Regions from separate parts of the Streptomyces sp. NPDC021115 genome, predicted to be linked through region 2. Evidence: predicted binding sites of a transcription regulator. Region 2 holds the regulator's gene; each other region holds the start of a gene.

Region 1 (3,272 bases), on a different contig from region 2:
CTCTACCTGGGGATGGGCGTCGCCCTGGGCACGGACGGGCTCGGCGTCACCTTCAACAACGCCGAGCTGACACAGGTCATCGGCTACACCGCGCTGGTGGTGATCCTGGCCGAGGGCGGTCTGGGCACCAAGTGGCAGGAAATCAAACCCGCGCTGCCCACGGCCGCCGTGCTGTCGACCGCGGGCGTCGCGGTGAGCGTGGGAGTCACCGCGGCGGCGGCGCACTATGTGGTGGGGCTGGACTGGCGGCAGGCGCTGATCATCGGCGCGGTGGTGTCCTCCACGGACGCGGCGGCCGTCTTCTCCGTACTGCGCAAGGTGCCGCTGCCCAAGCGGCTCACCGGCACCCTGGAGGCCGAATCCGGCTTCAACGACGCCCCTGTGGTCATCCTGGTCGTCGCCTTCTCCAGCCAGGGGCCCATAGACCCCTGGTACCTCATGATCGGCGAGATCATGCTGGAGCTGGCGATCGGCGCCGTCGTCGGTCTCGCGATCGGCTGGCTCGGCTCGTACGGGCTGCGCCGGGTCGCCCTGCCCGCCTCGGGTCTGTACCCGATCGCGGTGATGGCCATCGCGGTCGTCGCGTACGCGGGCGGAAGCCTGGCGCACGGCTCCGGCTTCCTCGCCGTCTACCTCGCCGCGCTCGTCATGGGGAACGCGAAGCTGCCTCACTGGCCGGCCACCCGCGGTTTCGCCGAGGGGCTGGGCTGGCTCGCCCAGATCGGCATGTTCATCCTGCTCGGACTGCTGGTGACGCCGCACGAACTGGCCGACGACATCTGGCCGGGCGTCGTCGTCGGCCTGGTGCTGACCATGGTCGCCAGGCCCGTGTCGGTGCTGGTGAGCACGACGCCGTTCCGGGTGGCATGGCGGGAGAAGGTCCTGCTGTCCTGGGCCGGGCTGCGCGGCGCGGTGCCGATCGTGCTCGCGACCATCCCCATGGTCAACGAGGTGCCCGACAGCCGCCGGATCTTCAACATCGTCTTCGTGCTGGTGATCATCTACACCCTGATCCAGGGGCCGACGCTGCCCTGGCTCGCCACCCGGCTCCAGCTGGAGGAGTCGGAGGGCACCGCGGACCTGGGCATCGAGTCGGCGCCGCTGGAGCGGCTGCGCGGCCACCTGCTGTCGGTGTCGATCCCCAACGGCTCCCGGATGCACGGGGTGGAGGTCGCCGAGCTGCGGCTGCCGCCCGGGGCCGCGGTCACCCTCGTCGTCCGGGACGGCTCCAGCTTCGTCCCCCTGCCGTCGACCGTGCTGCGGCGCGGCGACGAACTCCTGGTGGTGGCCACCGACCCGGTGCGGGACGCGGCCGAACAGCGGCTGCGAGCGGTCGGCCGGGGCGGCAAGCTGGCGGGCTGGCTGGGCACCGGCGGCGGCTGAGGGCGTGGCGTAGGTCACCGTGTGCCGTAGTGCGGTGGACTGGCGGGCCGGAATACTGCACTATGGAGCGTCGTTAGCACTCAATGAGTGAGAGTGCCAGGAGGAAGTACGTGCCGACCTACCAGTACCAGTGCACCGAGTGCGGCGAGGGCCTCGAGGCGGTGCAGAAGTTCACCGACGACGCGCTCACCGAATGCCCCCAGTGCCAGGGACGCCTGAAGAAGGTGTTCTCCGCGGTCGGCATCGTCTTCAAGGGCTCCGGCTTCTACCGGAACGACAGCCGCTCGTCGTCCAGCAGCTCGAGCGGCGGCTCGGCGAAGTCCGCGGCGAAGAGCGATAGCGGTTCGTCGTCGTCGGACAAGACCTCGTCGTCTTCGTCCTCCTCCTCGTCGGACACCTCCTCGGGGTCGTCCTCGTCGACGTCTTCGTCGTCTTCGTCGAGCTCCTCCTCGTCGAGCACGTCGTCGAGCAGCACCAGCTCGGCCGCCTGATCTCGCGCCTCCCGCACCCCTGCCGCTTCCTCCCGGAAAGCCGCGGGGGTGCGGTGCATCCGGGGCGCCGTCGACCGCCGCTGGCTAGGGTGATCGCATGGCCGAGACGAGCAGCACACAAGCAGACATAGGGGTCATCGGGGGTTCGGGGTTCTACGCGTTCCTCGACGATGTGACCGAGATCACCGTGAAGACTCCCTATGGCGAGCCGAGCGATTCGCTCTTCCTCGGCGACATCGCGGGACGGCGGGTCGCCTTCCTGCCCCGGCACGGCCGCACCCACCGTCTGCCGCCGAACCGGATCAACTACCGCGCCAATCTGTGGGCCCTGCGCGCGGCCGGAGTGCGGCAGGTGTTCGGACCGTGCGCGGTGGGCGGTCTGCGGCCGGAGTACGGGCCGGGGACGCTGCTGGTGCCGGATCAGCTGGTGGACCGCACCAAGGGACGCGACCAGTCCTACTTCGACGGCGAGCCGCTCCCGGACGGGCGGGTGCCGAACGTGGTGCACACGACCTTCGCCGACCCGTACTGCCCGGTGGGGCGGCAGGCGGCGGTGACGGCGGCGCGCGGCCGCGGCTGGGAGCCGGTGGACGGCGGGACGATGTGCGTGATCGAAGGACCCCGCTTCTCCACCCGGGCGGAATCGCGCTGGCATGCCGCGCAGGGCTGGTCGGTGGTCGGGATGACGGGACATCCGGAAGCGGTGCTCGCCCGTGAACTGGAGCTGTGCTACACGTCGTTGACGCTGGTCACCGACCTGGACGCGGGGGTGGAGACGGGTGAGGGCGTCTCGCACGCCGAGGTGCTGAAGGTGTTCGGCGAGAACGTCGGGCGGCTGCGCGAGGTGCTCTTCGACGCGGTCAGCGGCCTTCCGGACAACGCCGACCGGGACTGCCTGTGCGCCCACGGGCACGACGGCTGGGACCTGGGGATAGAGCTGCCGTAGCGGGCGGGCCGGGGCGGGTGTTGCCTGGTGTGGGGGACCGAGTTGTCCACAAGGCGGCGGCCGTCCACAGGCCCCAGCGGGATCGGGCGAGGCCGGGCATGGTGATGGGGCCAAGAAGCTCCCGGCTCCTCCCGGCAGGCGGTGTTGTGCCATGTCCCGTCCGTTCCCCTCGTCCCCCTCCCCCGCGTCACCCTCGATCACGTCCCCGTCCGCTTCCCTGTCCCCACCCCCGTCCTCGGTGTCTTCTCCACCGGCCCGCGCCACTCCGCCGGCCCGCGCGGTGCCGCGCTTCGGTCCGGTGCGGGTGGCGCGCGACGGCAGATACCGGCTGCGGCGGTCCCTGCGGCGACGGCGGCGCTCGATGGCGGCCGGGCTGGCGCTGACCGCCGCCGCGCTCGCGGCCGCGGCACCGTCCGGTCAGGGGTCCGCGCGCCCGGAGCCCTCCCCCGCCA
Region 2 (3,272 bases):
TCGAACCGGACGCGGTGCGCCGCGGCGCGCCGGGGGCCGTCGCGCGCGGACGTACGAGGGTGACGACGCGGCCCTCCAGGAGGAAGCCGCGCGGCTCCATGGGGAAGACGCGGTGCTTGCCGAAGCGGTCCTCCAGGGTGACCGTCGGCCCCTGCGCGGTCTTCTCGCAGCGGATCACGGCACCGCAGAACCCGGTGGTGACCTCCTCGACCACGAGGTCCGGTTCGGCGGCGACCTCGGGCGCGGGCTGCTGCCGCTTCCAGGGCGGGGTCAGATCCGAGTCGTACTGTCGGCTGCGCATCCGGATGACCATAGCGCGGCGGGAGAGGGCTCAGCGGGAGCGGGCCGAGCGGGACACGCCGAAGCGCGCGGCCAGTTCGTCGCGTTGGTCACGTACGAAGGCCGCGTCCACGACCGACCCGTGGCCGGGGACGTACCGCGCGTCCTCGCCGCCGAGGGCGAGCAGCCGGTCGAGCGCGGCGGGCCAGTGGTCGGGGATCGCGTCGGGCCCGGCCTGGGGCGGGCCCGACTCCTCCACCAGATCGCCGCAGAAGACCACCTCCGGCCGCCCAGGGACCAGGACGGCCAGGTCGTGGGCGGTGTGCCCGGGACCCACGTTCGCCAGCAGCACGGACCGGCAGCCCAGGTCCACGGTGATCTCCCCGGAGACCGCGTGATGGGGCGGTACGAGGTGATCGGCGGCCTCGGTGGCGGCACCGGGGGCCACTCCGTGCCGTACCGCGTCCTCGCGCAGCGCCTCCCGGTCGCGGCGCAGCGGACCGTCCAGACCGGTGGCCCCGTACACCTCGCAGCCCGCGAAGGCGGCCGTGCCGAGGACATGGTCGAAGTGCGGATGGGTGAGCGCGATCCTGGTCGGCCTGCGGCCGGTCAGCCGGGTGATCTCGGCCCGCAGCGCCGCGCCCTCGCGCAGCGTCGAGCCGGTGTCCACCACGAGGACGTCCTTCCGGCCGACGATCACGCCGACCGTGCAGTCCCAGTCCGGCAGCCGCCGCCGGGCGACATCGGGCGCGAGCTCTTCCCACCCGGCCTCTTCCCAACACGTCTTCATACCGAGACGCTAGCTCCAACAGCGATAGCGTGACGTGTGGCCGGGGCACCGGCGGGGGGCGGCTCTTGCCGTGGCCACCGCACCCCGCCGTACACTGGCTGAGGGGTTCTGGCACTCGTGACCGTTGAGTGCCAGAGGGACGACCTGATGACACGGCTGGACTGGAGGTGCGCGGGGTGCTCAGCGAACGCAGACTCGAAGTGCTGCGTGCCATTGTCCAGGACTACGTGGGCACCGAGGAGCCGGTCGGCTCCAAGGCCCTCACCGAGCGGCACCAGCTGGGCGTCTCCCCGGCCACGGTGCGCAACGACATGGCCGCGCTGGAGGACGAGGGCTTCATCGCCCAGCCGCACACCAGCGCCGGGCGCATTCCCACGGACAAGGGCTACCGGCTCTTCGTGGACCGGCTGGCCGGAGTGAAGCCGCTGTCCGCCCCGGAGCGGCGGGCCATTCAGAACTTCCTGGACAGCGCCGTCGACCTCGACGACGTGGTGGGGCGCACCGTCCGGCTGCTGGCGCAGCTGACCCGGCAGGTCGCGGTGGTGCAGTATCCGTCGCTGACGCGTTCGACGGTGCGACATGTGGAGCTGCTGCCGCTGGCCACGGCCCGGGTGATGCTGGTGCTGATCACCGACACCGGGCGGGTCGAGCAGCGCATGGTGGACTGCCCGGCTCCGATCAGCGACGACTCGCTGGCGGATCTGCGGGCCCGGCTCAACAGCCGGGTCGTGGGGCGGCGGTTCGCGGATGTGCCGCAATTGGTGCAGGATCTTCCGGAGTCCTTCGAACAGGAGGACCGGGGGACGGTCTCCACCGTGTTGGCGACCCTGCTCGAAACGCTCGTCGAGGAGACCGAAGAGCGGCTGATGATCGGCGGCACCGCGAACCTCACGCGTTTCGGGCATGATTTTCCCCTGATGATCCGGCCCGTTCTGGAGGCACTTGAGGAGCAGGTCGTCCTCCTCAAGCTGCTCGGCGAGGCCAAAGACTCGGGTATGACCGTGCGTATCGGGCATGAGAATGCTCACGAGGGCCTGAATTCCACCTCGGTCGTCGCGGTCGGCTACGGTTCGGGCGACGAAGCCGTCGCCAAACTCGGCGTGGTCGGACCGACCCGCATGGACTACCCCGGAACGATGGGAGCGGTACGCGCAGTGGCACGTTACGTCGGACAGATCCTGGCGGAGTCGTAAGTGGCGACGGACTACTACGCAGTCCTGGGCGTGCAGCGCGATGCCTCGCAGGACGAGATCAAGAAGGCATTCCGCCGGCTGGCACGCGAGCTGCACCCGGACGTGAACCCGGATCCGAAGACCCAGGAGCGGTTCAAGGAGATCAACGCCGCCTACGAGGTGCTGTCGGACCCGCAGAAGAAGCAGGTCTACGACCTGGGCGGGGACCCGTCGGGCTCGGCCGCCGGCGGCGGCGCCGGTGGCTTCGGCGCGGGCTTCGGCAACTTCTCCGACATCATGGACGCGTTCTTCGGCACCGCCTCGCAGCGCGGCCCGCGGTCCAGGACCCGGCGCGGCCAGGACGCCATGATCCGCCTCGACGTGGAGCTGAACGAGGCCGCGTTCGGCACCACCAAGGACATCCAGGTCGACACCGCGGTGGTGTGCACCACGTGCAGCGGTGAGGGCGCGGCGCCTGGCACCTCGGCGCAGACATGTGACATGTGCCGCGGCCGCGGTGAGGTCTCGCAGGTGACTCGGTCCTTCCTCGGCCAGGTCATGACCTCGCGGCCGTGCCCGCAGTGCCAGGGCTTCGGCACCGTGGTGCCGACCCCGTGCCCGGAGTGCGCGGGCGACGGGCGGATCCGCTCGCGGCGCACGCTGACCGTGAAGATCCCGGCCGGTGTGGACAACGGCACCCGCATCCAGCTCGCGGGCGAGGGCGAGGTCGGCCCGGGCGGCGGCCCGGCGGGCGACCTGTACGTGGAGATCCACGAGGTGCCGCACCCGGTCTTCCAGCGGCGCGGCGACGACATGCACTGCACGGTGACGATCCCGATGACCGCGGCGGCGCTCGGCACCAAGGTGCCGCTGGAGACGCTGGATGGCCTGGAGGAGATCGACATCCGGCCCGGCACCCAGTCCGGCCAGTCGGTCCCGCTGCACCAGCGCGGCGTCACCCATCTGCGCGGCGGCGGCCGCGGCGATCTGATCGTGCACGTCGAGGTGACGACCCCGACCAAACTCGACCC
Region 3 (3,272 bases), on a different contig from region 2:
CCTGACGATCCTCGGCGGCGTGGACGCGCCCACCGCCGAGAAGCTGCTCGGCGAGGCGAACGGGCACCTCAGGGCCGCCCTCGAAGCGGCGGACACGTAACGGCACGAACACGGCGGCGGGGCGGCACCCCTGGGAGAAAGGGTGCCGCCCCGCCGTCGTCAGTGGACGGTTCGACCGACCGGCGCGCGGGGCGCCGAGGACGGTCAGAAGTCCATGTCACCGCCCGGCATGCCACCCGGGGCGCCCGCCGGAGCGGCCTTCTCGGGCTTGTCGGCGATGACGGCCTCGGTGGTGAGGAACAGCGCGGCGATCGACGCGGCGTTCTGGAGCGCGGAGCGCGTGACCTTGGCCGGGTCGATGATGCCCTCGGCGATCAGGTCGATGTACTCACCGGTCGCGGCGTTGAGGCCGTGGCCCGGGGTCAGGTTGCGCACCTTCTCCACCACGACGCCGCCCTCGAGACCGGCGTTCACGGCGATCTGCTTGAGCGGGGCCTCCAGGGCCAGGCGCACGGCCTGGGCACCGGTGGCCTCGTCGCCCTCGAGCTCCAGCTTCTCGAAGACCGAGACGGTCTGGAGCAGGGCCACGCCACCACCGGCGACGATGCCCTCCTCGACGGCGGCCTTGGCGTTGCGCACCGCGTCCTCGATGCGGTGCTTGCGCTCCTTCAGCTCGACCTCGGTCGCGGCACCGGCCTTGATGACGGCCACGCCGCCGGCCAGCTTCGCCAGGCGCTCCTGGAGCTTCTCGCGGTCGTAGTCCGAGTCCGAGTTCTCGATCTCGGCGCGGATCTGGTTGACGCGGCCCTGCACCTGGTCGGTGTCGCCGGCGCCGTCCACGATGGTGGTCTCGTCCTTGGTGACGGTGACCTTGCGGGCGCGGCCGAGCAGGTCGAGACCGGCGTTCTCCAGCTTGAGGCCGACCTCCTCGGAGATGACGGTGCCACCGGTGAGGATGGCGATGTCGCCGAGCATGGCCTTGCGGCGGTCACCGAAGCCCGGGGCCTTGACGGCGACGGACTTGAAGGTGCCACGGATCTTGTTGACGACCAGGGTCGCCAGCGCCTCGCCCTCGATGTCCTCGGCGATGATCAGCAGCGGCTTGCCGGACTGCATGACCTTCTCGAGCAGCGGGAGGAGGTCCTTCACGCTGGTGATCTTCGAGTTGACGATCAGGATGTACGGGTCGTCGAGCGACGACTCCATGCGCTCCATGTCCGTCGCGAAGTACGGGGAGATGTAGCCCTTGTCGAAGCGCATGCCCTCGGTGAGCTCGAGCTCGAGCCCGAAGGTCTGCGACTCCTCGACGGTGATGACGCCTTCCTTGCCGACCTTGTCCATGGCCTCGGCGATGAGCTCGCCGATCTGGGTGTCGGCGGCGGAGATGGAGGCGGTGGAGGCGATCTGCTCCTTGGTCTCCACGTCCTTGGCCTGCTCGAGCAGCTGGGCGGAGACGGCCTCGACGGCCTTCTCGATGCCGCGCTTGAGGGCCATCGGGTTGGCGCCCGCGGCAACGTTCCGCAGGCCCTCCTTGACCAGCGCCTGGGCGAGGACGGTCGCGGTCGTCGTGCCGTCACCGGCGACGTCGTCCGTCTTCTTCGCGACCTCCTTGACCAGCTCGGCGCCGATCTTCTCGTACGCGTCCTCGAGTTCGATCTCCTTGGCGATGGACACACCATCGTTGGTGATCGTGGGGGCGCCCCACTTCTTCTCGAGGACGACGTTGCGGCCCTTGGGGCCGAGGGTGACCTTGACGGCGTCGGCGAGCTGGTTCATCCCGCGCTCGAGGCCGCGCCGCGCCTCCTCGTCGAACGCGATGATCTTGGCCATGTGAAGTGGTCCTCCCAAGACGGGGTGGATTGCTCCGGACCGCGCCTGGCGCCCGCGACGGACGGCCTGCCTGCCGTGCGGTTCCTTGCCCCGCGCGGCGTCGGCGAGCCTCACCGACCCGATCCTTCTGTCACTCTCACCTTCAGAGTGCTAACGCAATAATTAGCACTCGCCCCATGAGAGTGCAAGCGCCCGATGGACGTCAAGGGAGCCACAGGGGAGGGATGGGAGAGCCACAGGAGAGCGACGGGAACGAGGGCCGGGGACATGCCGGAGGGCCCGTCCCCCACGGGGTACGGGCCCTCCGGAACTTCAGTCAGCTGCCTCGCGTTCGGCGCGTCAGCCTACGGCCACGCGGACCATGTCCGCCTGCGGGCCCTTCTGGCCCTGCGAGATCTCGAACTCGACCCGCTGGCCTTCCTCGAGGGTGCGGTAACCGTCCATCTGGATCGCACTGTAGTGGACGAACACGTCCGCACCACCGTCGACCGCGATGAAGCCGTACCCCTTCTCCGCGTTGAACCACTTGACGGTGCCCTGAGCCATTCCTAACTCCCCTATTGCTGGCCCTTGCGCAGGACCGCACTCCGCGGACCCGGGTCAGACCTCACCCCCCGAGTCGAGGGGGGTGTGCGCCGGAACGCGTCGACCGCCGCTGAATGTATCCGTCCCAACGCCCTCTGCAACAGGTCAATTGGACGAGAATTCTGGGCACGGCTGATCGGGAATAAGTGGAGAATTCCTGTGAAGTTCGGGCAAACCTGGCGGGGCACAGGGCACTAACCCGACAAATCGCGCACACACTTTGCGCACAAGTTGACGAGTTCTCATATGCGGTTCCGGCGCCGGGGCCGATGAGGTAGCCCGGGGGCCGCTGGGGAAGCGGGGCAACTCTATCGCGATTCCACACACGGAATCGCCCCGTCCGGTTCTTCCGGGACGGGGCGATTTCCAGAGGTGAGCGGGGTGATGGGGCGTCAGCAGCCACCCGCGACCGCGGGGATGATCGACACCCCGGAGCCGTCCGGCGTGGCCGTGCCCAGGCCCTCGGCGAACCGCACGTCGTCGTCGTTGACGTAGACGTTCACGAAGCGGCGCAGCTTGCCGGTGTCGTCCAGGACGCGGGCCGCGATGCCCGTGTGGTTCTTCTCCAGGTCCGCCAGGACCTCGGCGAGGGTCGCGCCCTCGGCACTGACCTCGGCCTGGCCGCCGGTGTAGGTACGCAGGATGGTCGGGATTCGGACGTTGACGCTCATGCGAGGCCAGCCTCTCGGAACGAGTCAAGGGTGGGGCGGATGATGGCGGAGGGGCCCGTGGTGGGGGCCACCGCGTCGAGGGTCTTGAGGCCGTCGCCGGTGTTGAGGACGACGGTCGTCAGGGACGGGTCGAGCAGCCCGTCCTCGATCAGCTTCTTGGTCACGCCGACGGTCACGCCGCCCGCG

What was found. The regulator HrcA, encoded in region 2, represses chaperone genes, less so after heat shock. The targets are predictions, from matches to a motif close to TTNGCACTCNGNNNNNCNGAGTGCNAA.
Region 1: the regulator HrcA is predicted to act here: its motif matches at 1,457-1,483, upstream of ACH4TL_RS04625 (FmdB family zinc ribbon protein).
Region 3: the regulator HrcA is predicted to act here: its motif matches at 1,993-2,019, upstream of groL (chaperonin GroEL).

Annotation. Positions count from the first base shown of each region.
Region 1 covers NZ_JBIRQF010000001.1:1,001,060-1,004,331, forward strand. The annotation lists gene ACH4TL_RS04620 (potassium/proton antiporter) at 1-1,383, shown strand, start outside; gene ACH4TL_RS04625 (FmdB family zinc ribbon protein) at 1,494-1,874, shown strand; gene ACH4TL_RS04630 (S-methyl-5'-thioadenosine phosphorylase) at 1,972-2,820, shown strand; gene ACH4TL_RS04635 (RcpC/CpaB family pilus assembly protein) at 2,972-3,272, shown strand, end outside.
Region 2 covers NZ_JBIRQF010000006.1:320,637-323,908, forward strand. The annotation lists gene ACH4TL_RS21265 (DUF3097 domain-containing protein) at 1-301, opposite strand, end outside; gene ACH4TL_RS21270 (MBL fold metallo-hydrolase) at 332-1,069, opposite strand; gene hrcA (heat-inducible transcriptional repressor HrcA) at 1,246-2,262, shown strand; gene dnaJ (molecular chaperone DnaJ) at 2,263-3,272, shown strand, end outside.
Region 3 covers NZ_JBIRQF010000008.1:247,897-251,168, forward strand. The annotation lists gene murQ (N-acetylmuramic acid 6-phosphate etherase) at 1-100, shown strand, start outside; gene groL (chaperonin GroEL) at 205-1,830, opposite strand; gene ACH4TL_RS25365 (cold-shock protein) at 2,170-2,376, opposite strand; gene ACH4TL_RS25370 (MoaD/ThiS family protein) at 2,808-3,086, opposite strand; gene thrC (threonine synthase) at 3,083-3,272, opposite strand, start outside.